DNA from 2 places in the Azovibrio sp. genome. Region 2 is predicted to be linked to the other one. Evidence: riboswitches for the same ligand, from Rfam matches in the RefSeq annotation. Region 2 holds a riboswitch; the other holds the start of a gene.
What was found. A riboswitch is a leader RNA that binds a small molecule or an ion and turns the genes downstream of it on or off. The one in region 2 is predicted to bind cobalamin.
Positions count from the first base shown of each region.

Region 1: it holds a riboswitch for cobalamin, as region 2 does, so the genes downstream of both, WBH99_RS12515 (TonB-dependent receptor domain-containing protein) here and WBH99_RS03690 (energy-coupling factor ABC transporter permease) in region 2, are expected to answer to the same signal.

Region 1 covers NZ_JBASOH010000129.1:8,890-15,798, reverse strand. Annotated here, with positions in the region: gene WBH99_RS12515 (TonB-dependent receptor domain-containing protein) at 1-1,588, opposite strand, end outside; cobalamin riboswitch at 1,709-1,916, opposite strand; gene WBH99_RS12510 (hypothetical protein) at 2,142-2,339, shown strand; gene WBH99_RS12505 (cell division protein ZapA) at 2,342-2,671, shown strand; RNA gene ssrS (6S RNA) at 2,710-2,893, shown strand; gene WBH99_RS12495 (energy-coupling factor ABC transporter ATP-binding protein) at 3,036-3,866, opposite strand; gene WBH99_RS12490 (hypothetical protein) at 3,859-4,419, opposite strand; gene WBH99_RS12485 (energy-coupling factor ABC transporter permease) at 4,416-5,066, opposite strand; gene WBH99_RS12480 (hypothetical protein) at 5,097-5,564, opposite strand; gene WBH99_RS12475 (hypothetical protein) at 5,871-6,140, shown strand; gene hypE (hydrogenase expression/formation protein HypE) at 6,109-6,909, opposite strand, start outside.
Region 2 covers NZ_JBASOH010000036.1:41,007-47,915, forward strand. Annotated here, with positions in the region: gene WBH99_RS03665 (sirohydrochlorin chelatase) at 1-524, opposite strand, end outside; gene cobM (precorrin-4 C(11)-methyltransferase) at 521-1,318, opposite strand; gene WBH99_RS03675 (energy-coupling factor ABC transporter ATP-binding protein) at 1,319-2,185, opposite strand; gene cbiQ (cobalt ECF transporter T component CbiQ) at 2,182-2,916, opposite strand; gene WBH99_RS03685 (energy-coupling factor ABC transporter substrate-binding protein) at 2,924-3,274, opposite strand; gene WBH99_RS03690 (energy-coupling factor ABC transporter permease) at 3,271-3,942, opposite strand; cobalamin riboswitch at 4,036-4,255, opposite strand; gene WBH99_RS03695 (EAL domain-containing protein) at 4,403-6,909, shown strand, end outside.

The sequences.
Region 1 (6,909 bases), on a different contig from region 2:
GGCTGCCATGCTGGCGGGAGCGATAGCGTAGCACCTTGTCGAGTATCGTGTCCCGAGGGTCCTGGAAATCGGCGCTGGCTTTTACATCGAAGCCCTGCAGCTTGCCCGCGTAGGCCAGGGTCAGCCCTTCGAGGCGCGCCTTGTTCACGTTCGCGGGCAGCCAGATCCAGCTGCCGGGCGCAACGGGGGCCCAGGCGATCAGGTTGTCCACATCGTTACGGTAGGCGGTGGCGGAAATCTGGTGCTGGCCGCTTTCATAGTGCAGGGCGAGTTCCCGGTTTTTGGCCGTTTCCGGTTTCAGATCGGGGTTGCCGGCATCGGGCCAGTAGAGATCGTTGAAGGTGGGGGCCTTGAAGGCCGTGCCGTAAGAGGCATGCAGCCGCAGCCGGTCGTCGATCTGGTAGCCATAGGCGATGAAGCCGGTGTTCTTGTCGCCGAACTGGGAGTTGTCGTCGCGGCGCAGATTGAATTGCAGGCGGTGCTTCTCGAAGCTGCCGTTCCAGCCGGCCAGGAAGGAATTGATGCTGCGCCGGTTGTGGTCATAGGGCTGATCGCCGGAAACCTTTTCCTGCAGCCGCTCCAGGGCCAGCAGCGCCGTGCCGAGCGGCAGGCGCACATCGTTCTGCCACTGATACTGGGTTTGTTCGGTGCGGATCTTGCCTGTCCGGGCGTGGTTCATGAACTGGCGCGAGTCATCGCTGCTGCGTCCCAGGCGCAGCGTGCTGCTCCAGACTGGATTGAGGCGATTGCGGCTGTAGAGGCTGTAGGCCGCATTGTTCTGTTCCTGATGGTAGTCGGCATTGGCTGGCGTGGACCAGGGGCCGCCGGCGTCGTAGTCGTTTCTTCCTTCGCTCGCCAGGAAGTTCAGGCCGATCTCATGGTCCTGAGCAAAAGTGTAGGCAAGGCTGCCGCTGGCGCTGCTGTTGCGATGCCCATCACGGTCCCGGTTGTAGGAGGCATTGTCCGGATTGTTGATGGAGTTGAAGCCGCGTGTCTGCTGATTTGCCAATTGCAGGGCATAGCTCAGATTCTGCTGGCTGCCGGAAAAGCCGGCACTGACGGCGCTGCCGTCATGGCTGCCGAAGCCGGCTTCGGCCTTGGGCCGCAGCGGGCCGCTGCCCTTGCGGGTGAAAATCTGGATGACGCCGCCGATGGCATCGGAGCCATAGAGGGAGGAGGCGGCGCCCCGCAGGATCTCGATGCGCTCCACCTGCTGCAGGGGCAGGTAGCTCCAGTTGGCACCGCCCATGGTGGCCGAGCCAAAGCGCATGCCATCGATCAGCAGCAGGGTGTGGCCGCTATTACTGCCGCGGAGATAGACATTGGCCACGGCGCCGGGAGCGCCGTCGGCCTTGATCTCGATGCCGGGCTGGCGGGCGAGCAGCTCGGTGATGCTGGCCGCGGGGCCGGCCGCTTCAATCTCCTGCGGGTCGATGACGGTGACGTCCGAGAGCAGTTCATTGGCGCGCATGGCTTGCCGGGTAGCGGTGACGACGATGGTTTCCGCTTCCTCGCCGGCCCGGGCGTGGAAAAAGGGCAGGGCGAGCAGGCACAGGGCCGCCGCCAGGGGCTTTTGCTTGAAGGACATGGTGTCTCCCGTTCCGGTCTGCGTCCCCGCAGGCTGGAACAATGATGGGCTGGAATCGCCAGGGGAAGACCATGGGGGAAAGAAACGGAAAGGATTCCGGCACCGCCACCCCGCGGTACTTCCATCGGTTCGCATCGAGGCCGGTATCCGGGCTCGCAAGTCTTGATCCGTCGCCTTCCCAGGCGTGTTGCCCAGTGGCGTGATGACGGACCCGCACTTACTTACCGTTGCGGGGGCAGCAGCGGCTTGGTGTCCAGGGGACACGCACCGCTTTCCCGTTTAACCGCTGGCGGAATCCGCCGGCGGCACCTGATGTGAAATAACCGTCCCGGAGGACGGCGGCGCGCAGTGTAGCACGGACCCCGGCCGCAGCGCAGCACCTTCCCGGCCCACCTCCCGGCCCACCTCCCGGCTCGACTGCCGGCTCGACTGCCGGCTCGACTGCCGGCGCCAACTTCTTGCGCCGCCTTCTCGGGCCAGGCCGGCTGAATCCCCTGCAGAACATGCGCTTGCTCCTTGACCCTGCGCAGATCCAGCCTCTATAGTGCGCGCCATGGAAATGGAACTCGAAGCCCTGGCGGGCAAGGTTGAAAAAGTGGCAGCCCTCGTGGGCCGGCTGCAGTCCGACAACGCCGATCTGAAACGGCGTCTGGTCGCCCTGGAGGCCGAGCGGGACAGCCTGTTGCAGAGCATGGAGCAGGCGCGCAGCCGGGTGGAGGCACTGATCGGGCAACTGCCGGAGGAAGAGTGAGCATGGGCACTGAAGCCGATTTCCTGGATGTGAAGATTCTGGGGCGGGAGTACCGCGTGGCCTGCCCCGCCGGCGAGCGGGAAGCCCTGCTGGCAGCGGTGCAGCTGGTGGACGGGAAAATGCAGGACATCGCCCGGAAGACCCGCAACACGATGCCCGAGCGGGTAGCGGTCATGGCCGCCCTGAACATTGCCCACGAGCATCTGAGTGCGCAAAAAGGCGAATCTGCCGATTCCGGAAAGTCCTTTGACACGGCTGACGTGAAGCGTAGAATCGAAGCCATGGACACACGGCTGGATGCCTTGCTGGCCCAGCAGGAACTGGATATCTGAGTTTCTGCCAGGCCTTCCAGGCAGGTCGTTTCCACCAGTGTCCCCTGCGGTGTTCGTCAAGGCCATATATTCCTTGAACCAATGCTTGCGTGGCATCGGCTGCGGACCTCGAGGTTGATGTTGTGAGCGGCTCTTCTAGCAGCCGCACCTGATTCAACTGGAAAGCGGCCATTCTGGACCCTCGGTTCAGGATGCCGGTCTGACGGCACTCGCGGGGGCCAGAAACACAAAGGGCGACTGAGGTCGCCCTTTGTACGTTCTGCTGTACGTCCTGCGCTTTGTACGTTCTGCTGTACGTTCTGCCCTTTGTACATCCTGCATCCTGCGTCTGGAACGCGTCTGGAACTCGAAGCCGCATGGGATTTCAGGCGGCTGGGTCCCAGTCATGTCCATGCAGGTGGCTATGCAGATGGCAGTGGGCCGGGCCACCGTGGCGGTGCCGGTGGCGGTGGGCGAGGCCGGCTCGTTCCAGTAGTTCCAGGTCGGCCAGGGCCTGGGGCAGGGGGCCATCGAACAGGAGCCGGCCGCCCTCGCCCAGCACCAGCGCACGGCTGCCCAGTTCGGCGGCCAGGCTCAGGTTGTGGGTGGTGATCAGGGCGGTCTGGGGTGAATCGAGCAGGGTGTCGACCAGCCAGCCACTGGTCCGCGGGTCGAGGCTGGCGGTGGGCTCGTCCAGCAGCAGCAGGCCAGGTTCCAGCACGAGCAGGCTGGCCAGGGCCACCTTCTGCTTCTCGCCGCCAGAAAGCTGGAAAGGGGGGAGCGTGAGCAGCGCTTCCAGGCCCAGGGCGGCCGCCCAGCGGGCCACCCGGGCGGGTACCTTGTCAAGGCCCAGGAGCCGGGGGCCGTAGGCGATTTCATCACTGACGCTGGGGTTGAACAGCATGGCTTCCGGGTGCTGGAACAGCAGTACGCAGTCACGCCGGAAACGTCGGGCCAGCTCCCGGGTTTGCAGGGCCTCCGGGGTGATGGCCTCGGTGCGCCAGCGGATGCTGCCCTGGCTGGCGGGCAGCAGGCCATTCAGCAATTTCAGCAGGGTGGATTTGCCGCAGCCATTGGCTCCCAGCAGCACCGCCTTTTCGCCCGGCGGCAGCTGGAAGGAAAGGCCGTCGAACAGGGTTCGGGTCGCGCCTTCCGGGGTTTTCCAGAGGTAGTGCAGATTGCGGACTTCAAGTACGGCAGCGCTCCGTTCAGGCATCGAAGGCCCCCCGGGAGCGCAGGGCCTGGCTGGCTTCGGTGCTGGCGGCCAGGGATTTGTCCAGCACGGTGATGGCCTGGCTGGCGCCATGCCGGACCCGGGCCCGGAGCCCGGCGGGTTCCGGGTGGCGGCTCATGAAGGCGAGGCGGAAGTCGGCCAGCAGGCGCCGGCAGGTTTCGATCTGGCCCAGGGTCAGGGCCAGGATCAGGGTGGCCGTGGGCCAGGGGGCCAGGGCCTGGAGCAGATTCACCCGGCGCACCAGCCAAAAGCCGAGGAACACCATGAGCAGTACGCGCAGGTTCATGATCAGCAGATAGGTCCCGCTGCTGCGGCCCTGCCAGGCCTGGAGCAGCAGGTAGCCCAGGCTGACCGAGAGGTTGAAGATCAGGATGGCCGCGAGGCTCTTCTTGAGCAGCGCCCAGCGCTCGCGGCCGGTAAGCAGCAGCGCCAGGCCGAGCAGGCCGGCCAGCAGCCCCGGATGGTGCACGAAACCGAGGGCCACCAGAGCCAGCGCATAGGCAGCCAGGAGGAGGCGCGGGGAGCGGCGCTTCATGGCGAAGGGAGGCGCCAGCCCCGCTGTCTGGCATGGCGCCAGACCAGGAGCGTCAGCGCGGCTTCCCCCGGGCCGATGAATAGATGGGGAATGAGCAGGGCGGGCAGGGTGATGGACCAGCCGAAGGGAAAGAACAGCGGGCTGCCGTCCGCCTGGCTGGCCAGCAGGGGTTGAGCCCCCAGTACCAGGGCCAGGAGCAGGGCGCCCGTCATGACGGAGCCCCAGGCGGCCAGGGCCACGGCGGTGCCTTCGTGGATGGGGCGCAGCAGGCGGAACAGCAGCAGGGCCACGGCGCCACCGGCCAGCCCCAGCGCCAGGGCGTTGATGCCGAGTGTGGTGATGCCCCCGGCGCCGAACAGCAGGGCCTGCAGCAGCAACACCCCGCTATAGGCGAGAAAGGCCGGCTTCAGGCCAAACAGCAGGGTGAGCAGGGCCACTCCCAGGACATGGCCGGAGCTACCGCCGGGTAGCGGGACCATGACCAGCCCCAGGCCATAGGCCAGGGCCGTGAGCATGGCCAGGCGCGGCACGGTGGCTTCATCCAGGTGCCGGCGCAGGTCCCGCGCTGCCCAGGCCCAGGCGCCGATGGCCAGCCCCCAGGCCGGGATCCAGGTCTGAGGCGAGAGGAAGCCGTCGGGAACGTGCATGGAGTCAGCAGGACGGCGGGGGGCGGTGGCTCATGGACGGGTTTTCTTCTTGCGGCAGGCGAAGAACTGGTAGAGGCCAAAGCCCCCCAGGATCAGGGAGAAGCCCAGAATCAGGCGGGAGAAGTGGTCCAGGCCCGGAGCAGGCCCGGTGGTTGCCGTGCTGTCGGCCGGCGCCACCTGAAAGCGCTGGTCCACTCCGTGGCCGTCGGCGGTATGGGCCTTGAGGCGCCACTCCCGGGTGTCGCCGGGCAGGAATGCCACCCGGCCCTGGGCGTCGGTGCGCCCGACCTGGGCGGGGCTGTCGGCGTTGCCCGGATAGAGTTCGTAGGCCTCGAAGGCGAAGGGCTGGCCGTCGGCATACTGGAGCTGGATCAGGCTGGCCGGGGCCGGACTGACCTGGAGATGGATTTCATGGGCCGCGACGCGGCTGGCCAGCGTGAGACTCAGCAGCAGGGACAGCAGGACGAGGGTGGCAATGCGCATGAGGGTCGGCAGCATGGGGAATCCTTTAGAGGGATCCTTAGGGGGGATCTTTGCAAAGCATCATACCTCAGCCAGGCTCGGAACGGAGCCGGGGACATCGGACATGGCGCAGCGTTGCAAGGAAGGTTGAAAAAATTCATTGCCGGCAAAAAGGCCGCTTCCGGGCCGCTTCCGGCGTGGTTGCCTTGTGCTGTTCCTGACTTTTGGCGTAGTGATCCGGAATTCCGATCTGCCTTGCATAAAACACGACTTAAGGCTTATTTTTCATGGGCTTCGCTTTCGTTACCATGCCGGCGTCAGGAGTTATCAAGGAGTTCCGTCATGCCACATCAAGCGACCGCCCGCAGCTCTCACGCTGGACGTAAAGGGGGTAAAGGGGGGGTAGGACTTGAATCGCAGCCCGAAGTCAGGCCGGAGTTCATGGCCGCCATCCGCTTCCAGAATGGCCGGCGGGAGCTGTACCGCATCCGCAATGCCCAGGATGCGCAGGATGCCCGCCAGGTCGTGCTCGATCAACTGAACGCGGTCGCCAGCGTGCTGGTCATGCCCTGTTCTGCCGTCAGCAGATCCGCGGCAGCTGTTCCCCGCTAAGCCAGTCCACCATGCGCCGCCCGCCCAGGGCGGTGGTCATCTGCACGAAAGGGTGGGCATCGGCCAGCACCGTGCCGATCCGGGCGGCCTGGCGGCCCAGCGGGTGGGCCTGCAGGGCCGCCAGCACCGGCGCGGCATCGGTTTCGGCGCAGATCACGAGCAGTTTGCCCTCGTTGGCCACATAGAGCGGGTCCAGCCCCAGGAACTCGCAGGCCGCGGCCACCGCTGGCTGCACCGGTAGCCTCTTTTCCTCGATCATCATGCCCACCCCCGACTGGGTGGCGATTTCATTCAGGGTCGTCCCCAGCCCGCCCCGGGTCGGGTCACGCAGCACGCGGATTGCGGCGCCAGTTTCCAGCACGGCGGCAATCAGGCCATGCAGGGCCGCCGTGTCGGAAACGATGGGGGAGGCAAAGCCCAGGCCTTCGCGCTCGCTCAGGATCGCCATGCCGTGGTCGCCCAGGGTGCCGGAAATCAGGATGGCGTCCCCGGGCCGGGCTTGCGCTCCCCCCAGGTTCCTGCCCGGCGGCAGGGCGCCGACGCCGGTGGTGGTGATGAACACCCCGTCGCCCTTGCCGCGCTCCACCACCTTGGTATCGCCAGTGACGATCGGCACCCCGGCCTCCCGGGCCGCCGAGCCCATGCTGGCCACGATGCGGACCAGGTCGGCCAGGGGAAAACCCGCTTCCAGAATGAACGCGGCCGAGAGCCACAGCGGCCGGGCCCCCATCACCGCCACGTCATTGAGGGTGCCATGCACCGACAGGCA
Region 2 (6,909 bases):
GTGACGCCGGTAAAGGCCAGGTCCACCAGTTCATGGTCGTGCTCCTCATAGATCCAGCGGGCCATCTTGGCCAGTTCGCCATTGGCCCCGGCATCGGAGGAACCCCGGCCCAGCAGGATGGCGCCGGTGGTGCGTGGATCCGGCATGGCCATGGCCTTCACCTGCCGGGCAAGCTGATCCTGGAGAAGGGCGAATATTTCCCGGCCCATGCCCAAGTGGCGGGTGATGCGGAATTCGACTTGGGAATGGCGCTCCCGGGCTCGCTCCAGGGCGGCGGGCATTTCCATCTTCACATGGCCGGCGGCATTCAGGATGAAAGGGATGGCAAGCACCAGGCGGGCACCTTCGGCCGCCCTGTTCAGTCCTTCTTCGAGAAGCACGTCCGCATGCTCGATGAAACAGACCTCGATGCGCCAGTCCGGGTGGAACGCCCGCCAGCGGGCAACAAAATCGTAAGTCTCCCGATTGCCATCGGGTCCACGGGAGCCATGGCAGACCAGCAGATAGGTGATGTCGGTTTTCATGCGGGATTCTCCGGGGCCAGTATGGCTTTACGGAAACGATGGCCAAAGACCGGGTCATACAGTTTCGAACGCACCAGGTCCGGCCAGTCGGCGGCGCCCAGGGTCGGACTGGCAACAATCATGGCCTGGCTGCCGATCTTTCCGGCCTGACACTTCTGCTTGATGTCGGCCAGGGTACCCCGGACGACCTTTTCCTCGCCAGGCCAGGAAGCCTTCTGCACCACCAGCATCGGCGCCGTCCCGGGCCAGCCGGCCGCCAGCAGCGCCTCCTGCACCTTGTGCAGCAGGGTGATCGACAGGTAGATGCAAAGCGTGGTCTTGTGCGCCGCCAGGGCCTCCAGTTCCTCTCCCGGGGGCATCGGGGTGCGCCCCGCCACCCGGGTCAGGATCACGGTCTGGGTCACCTCCGGCAAGGTCAGGGTCTCTCTTGCCGCCGCCATAGAGGCCATCGCCGAAGACACTCCAGGCACCACAGCCCAGTCAACGCCGGCAGCCGTGAGGGGACGGGTCATCTCGATCAGGGCACCATACAGGCCCGGGTCGCCGGTCTGCAGGCGCACCACGGTGGCGTGGCGGTGAGCGGCATCTAGCAACCAGTCCGTCATTTCCTCCAGGGTCATGTCCTTGGAGTCGCGGATTTCGCAGTCCGGTGGGGTGTAAAGGTTTGCCGCCTGATCCACCAGGGAGCCGGTGAACAGCACAGCCCCCGCCGCTTCCAGCAACTTGCGCCCCTTGACGGTAATCAGGTCGGGATCGCCGGGACCTGCGCCGACAAACCAGATTTTTCCAGGCATTTAATGATCTCCACCGGGTTCAAACTCAAATTTCGGACAATTCGTCCGCAGGACGGCCTGGAGTGCGGCCAGGCTGCGCGGCACCGGCACACCGGCCAGCAGTCCCCGCTCGACCAGGCTGCGATGCAGGGCCACGACCGCCGGCAGGGGCTGCCCCGCCGCCAGCAGTTCACTGCTGTACTCGGGCAAAGCCAACGCCGCAAAAGAGGCGACACAGCCCCCCCTCTGCAGCAGGTGAATGGCATCGGCCCAGCGATAGGCAAAATCCACATCGTGAGTGGACAAGAGCAGGGTGACGCCCCGCCCGGAAAGGGAATCCAGCACGGTCAGCAGTTCTTCCTGCATGGCCGCGTCCAGCCCTGCCATGGGTTCGTCCAGGAGCAATAACTCCGGCTCCATGGCCAATACTCCGGCGATGCAGATCCGCTTTTTCTGGCCATGGCTCAACTGCTGCACCTGGCGACCGGCCAGGTCGGCGAGCCCCACCGCCTGCAGGGCCTCGACCGTGCGGCGGCGCACTTGTGCCGCATCCAGCCCAAGATTGAGGGGGCCGAAGGACACATCCTCGAAAACCGTTGCTGCCAGCAACTGCTGATCCGGATTCTGGAATACCAGGCCAACCCGGCGACGCAGGGCAGCCAGGCCAGCCCGACTGTAATCCAGGGCCCGCCCATCCAGCAGCAAGCCCCCCGAACTGGGGCGCAGGAGGCCATTGATATGCTGCAACAAGGTGGTCTTGCCGGAACCATTGGCACCCAGCAGCGCATTGCGACTGCCCGGGAGCAGCACCAGGGAACAGTCGGCCAGACCATGACTGCCGTCCGGGTAACGATGACCAAGGGCACGGATTTCCAGCAGGGGCCTCATACCGATTCTCCTGCCACAGCAGCCAGCAGGCAGATGCCCGCCAGCAAGGCAAGCCAGCAGTCGCGTCGGGCATGCACAAAGCCGGCGGACAGAAAGCGCAATCCCCCCTCCCCGTTACGGGCGGCTGCAGCCAGATGCAGACCCAGAGCCTGATGCCAGACCTGCACCAGCAAATTGGCGGCCAGCAGCCCCAGGGATTTCAGGCTCTGCCGCCTCGAGGCATGTCCCAGACGGGCCTCCTGGGCCTTGCAGGTCGCACGGACAGCGGCAGTCAGCACGAACAGCATGCGATAGGCCACCACCATCAAATCAAGCAAGGCATCGGGACACCGCAGTCGGCGCAGCAAGCCCACCAGGTCCGGCAAGGGAGTGCTCAGCACCAGGAACAACAGGGCGGACAGGGCCGCCAGGGAGCGCCCTGCCAGTTCACTGATCCGTGCGCCGGCATCCGGGGCCCAGTGCCAGCCTGCCTCCGGCGTCACGGAAAACAGCAGGGACAAGCTGCTCAGCGCCAGAAAACCCAGAGGCAGCAAAGCCACCCGCAGCCACAGCCTCCCGGGCACCCCGGCCCCCAGTACCGCCAGCAAGGCGAACAACAGGGCCAGCATCAGGGCAATCACGGGAGAACCCGCCAGAAAGGCTGCCAACAGGCCGGCCAGGGTAAAACCAGCCTTGGCTTCGGGGGCAATCCAGCGCCAGCGGTTGCCATAGGCGGCAGTGTCGATCAGCACGCCAGGCTCACTCCCGTTCACGCTCGGAGGCTGGGCGCTGCCACAGCAGGCGTTCGCGCATCACAGCACCGCCCAGCCAGAAGCCGAGAAACCCGGCCCCAAACGCCGCCTGCAAGGCAAACAACAAGGACTCCACCTCGCCCCCTGGTGGTTTGAACAGGGGATCGAACCAGGGTTCATAAGCAGGCACCATGGCGACAATGGCCGCCTGGGCCTTGCCGTCAGCCCCGGCAAAAGTCTCCGGCTCCTGGCCCTCTGCTCCCAACACCGGGGCCAGCATCAGGGATGCAGGCAAAACCAGGGGCAAAATCAGGATCAGCAAGGCCAGCAGGGACAGCAGCAGGTTCTGGCGCCTCATGCCTTTGCCTCCGGGGTATGCAGCAGGGGCAGGCGGCGCAACTCATCCGCATTGAAACGGCGCAGGGCATTGACGATCATCACCGTCAGCAGTCCCTCGACGATCGCCAAAGGAATCTGGGTGAGGGCAAAAATCCCGGCAAACTTGGCCAGGGCGGCACCAACGCCCCCTACTGGGTCGGGAAAAGCCAGGGCCAGCTGCAAGGAGGTCATCCCGTAAGTTGCCAGATTACCCAGGCTGGCACCACAGAAGACAGCAGTGGAAAGGCCCAGGCCCCGGGTCAGGCGAAACACCCCGTAGGCGACACAGGGGCCCACGACCCCCATGGAAAAAAGGTTGGCTCCCAGGGTGGTCAGCCCCCCATGGGCCAGCAACAGTGCCTGGAACAAGAGAACCACAAAGGCAACTGGCACCATGGTCAGAGGGCCGAACAACAGGGCCCCCAGGCCGACGCCCGTAGGATGGGAACTGCTACCCGTCAAGGACGGCAGCTTCAAGGCAGAAAGAACAAAGGCGAAGGCGGTCGCCACACCGAGCAGCATGCGCTGTTCCGGTTGCTCCGCCAGCCGACGTTTCAGTTTGACAATGCCCCAGACCAATACCGGAGCCGATGCCGCAGTCCAGCCCAAAGCGTGCTGAAACGGCAGGAAACCTTCCATGATGTGCATAAAAACCCTCACCCGAGTCAGGAGAAAGCATCATGCCAAAGGTATGGACGGAAGGCGCAGAATGAAAATGGCCCTTCCCCACCCCGGGGAATGATGCAACATCTACTTCGGGCCGGTCTTCTGGCTTGCCCTCATCCTTCGCTATGCCTTCCCGTGCAAGAACACAGTGGCGTGGAAATAGCGTCGTCAGGCTTACAGCAGCGGGGGCTGCGCCGGAATGGCTGAATGGCAAACATTCAGGGACACCGGACTTCCCGTTTCACCCACCCGCCATAAACTGCTGGCGGCAGGCACCCGAAGTCCGGGATTGTAACCTGAACTGGCGGCACGACAATATCTCGCCAGCGCAGCGCAGAAGCCAAAACAGGGGCGTCACCTGCCTTTATACTTCGAACTTCGCAACAAGCCGTCCCCACAAACGAGGGCCCTGCCCTGATTCGACTTGCACCAAGGACCTCTCATGGATAACGCCGAGGAATACGCGGCCAGCCCGATCCACTGGCACACCGGCGGCCTGGGCCATGGCACGGGGCGGGCGCTGGAGCGAAGCACCAACCAGGTATCCGGAACCCCGGCCGCCGCTCTCATCGACATCCAGTCCCTGCGTTCCCTGCTCGATGGCCTGACCCGGTTGACCGGCATCCCCACCGCCCTGCTGGACCTGGAGGGCAACATCCTCCAGGCCGCCGGCTGGCAGAAGGCTTGCACCGGCTTTCACCGGGCCGTACCCAGCTCCTGCGCCAACTGCACCGAAAGCGACCTGTTCCTGGCCCGCCACCTGCGCAAAGGGGAGTTCGTCGATTACAAGTGCAAAAACGGGCTCTGGGACGTGGTCACTCCGGTCTTTGCCGGGCAAGCGCACCTGGGCAACCTCTACTGCGGCCAGTTCTTTTACGACGACGACAAGGTGGACGACGCCTTCTTCACGGCTCAGGCCCACCACCATGGCTACGACCCGAAAGCCTATCTGGCCGCCATCCACGCCATGCCCCGCTTCAGCCGCGAACAGGTGCGTCTGGCCATGGGGCTGATCGTCAATCTGGCTTCCTATCTTTCGCATCTGTCCCTGACCAATCTGCAACTGCAGGAAAGCCGGGCCCAGATGGAAACCCTGCTCAACACCCTGCCGGACCCGGTCTGGATGAAAGATCTGGCAGGCCGCTTCCTGACCTGCAACCAGGCCATGGCGCGCATGATGGGCGCCCCCATCGCGGAACTGATCGGCAAGACCGACCACGACTTCATGCCCCCGGACCTGGCCGACTTTTTCCACCAGAAGGATCGGGAAGCCTTCGCCGCCGGGACTTCCCGTACCAACGAGGAGTGGCTGCCGCACGCGGAAAGCGGCGCAACGATCCTGCTGGAAACCATCAAGACCCCCGTGTCCGACCTGAACGGCAAGCCCATCGGTGTGCTCGGCATCGGCCGCAACATGACCGAGCGCAAACGCGTGGAGGATGAGCTCCAGCTGATGTCGCGCGTGTTCTCCAATAGCGGCGAAGCCATCTTCATCACCGATGCCGACAACCGCATCCTGGCGGTGAACCGCGAGTTCACCCGGCTCACCGGCTACAGCCAGGCAGAGGCGATGGGTGAAAGCCCCGACATGCTCTCCGCCGGCAACACGCCCCCCGAGGTGTATCGGAAAATGTGGGCCACCCTGGCCGCCGCCGACGCCTGGCAAGGTGAGCTCTGGTACCGGCGCAAGTCCGGCGAGATCTACCCCAAACGCCTCTCCATTTCCGTGGTGCGCGATGGCGACGGCCGCATCACCAACTACATCGGCGCCTTCGAGGACATCACCGACCGCAAGGCCGCCGAGGACAAGATCCGCTACCTGGCGCATCACGATACCCTCACTGGCTTGCCCAACCGTTTCAGCCTGTACGAACGCATCGAGCAGAGCATGGCGTTTACCCGGCGCCTCGGCGAATCCCTGGCCGTGATGCTCATCGACCTGGACCGCTTCAAGGCCATCAATGACACACTGGGCCACAATGTCGGCGACCAGTTGCTGATCCAGGTGGCCCAGCGGCTGGAACGCACGGTGCGGGGCAGCGACATCGTCGCCCGCCTGGGCGGTGACGAATTCGTGGTGGTGCTGACCGGGGTGGATGACGCCGATGCCAGGGTCAAGGTCGCCGAAGTGGCCGCCAAGATCGTCAGGCAGGTGGCCATGCCATATGACATCGCCGGCCAGGAACTGCACACCTCCCCCAGCATCGGCATCTGCTTCTACCCCCAGGACGCCAGCGCGACGGACGAGCTCATCAAGAACGCCGACATCGCCATGTACCACGCCAAGGCCATGGGGCGCAGCAACTACCAGTTCTACACCGAACCGATGCGCGCCCAGGTCAGCCAGCGGGTGAGCGCCGAACAGGAACTGGAGCAAGCCCTGGAATCAGGCCAGTTCCTGCTCCATTACCAACCCCAGGTCGAGCCTGGCAGCGGCCAGGTGGTGGGGGTGGAAGCCCTGGTGCGCTGGCAGCATCCGACCCGGGGCCTGGTCCCGCCGCTGGACTTCATCGAACTGGCCGAGGAAACCCGGCTCATCATCCCCCTGGGCCAGTGGGTGCTGTACGAAGCCTGCCGGCAACTGAAAGCCTGGCACGAGGCCGGGCTGGATCAGCTGCACATGTCGGTGAACCTGAGCCCTTACCAGTTTCAGGACGAAAACCTGCCCGAACGGGTGCGTCAGGTCCTCGCCAGCACCGGCCTGCCCCCCGCCCGCCTGCACCTGGAAATCACCGAATCCATGGCCATGAAGAATCCGGAAGCCACCGTGCGGATGATGCAGACCCTGAACGAAATCGGCGTCAAGCTGGCCCTGGATGATTTCGGCACCGGCTATTCCTCCCTGGCCTACCTGAAGCTCTTCCCCATCCACATCCTCAAGATCGACCGCTCCTTCGTGAAGGACATCGAGACCGACGAGAACGATGCGGCCATCTGCGAAATGACCAT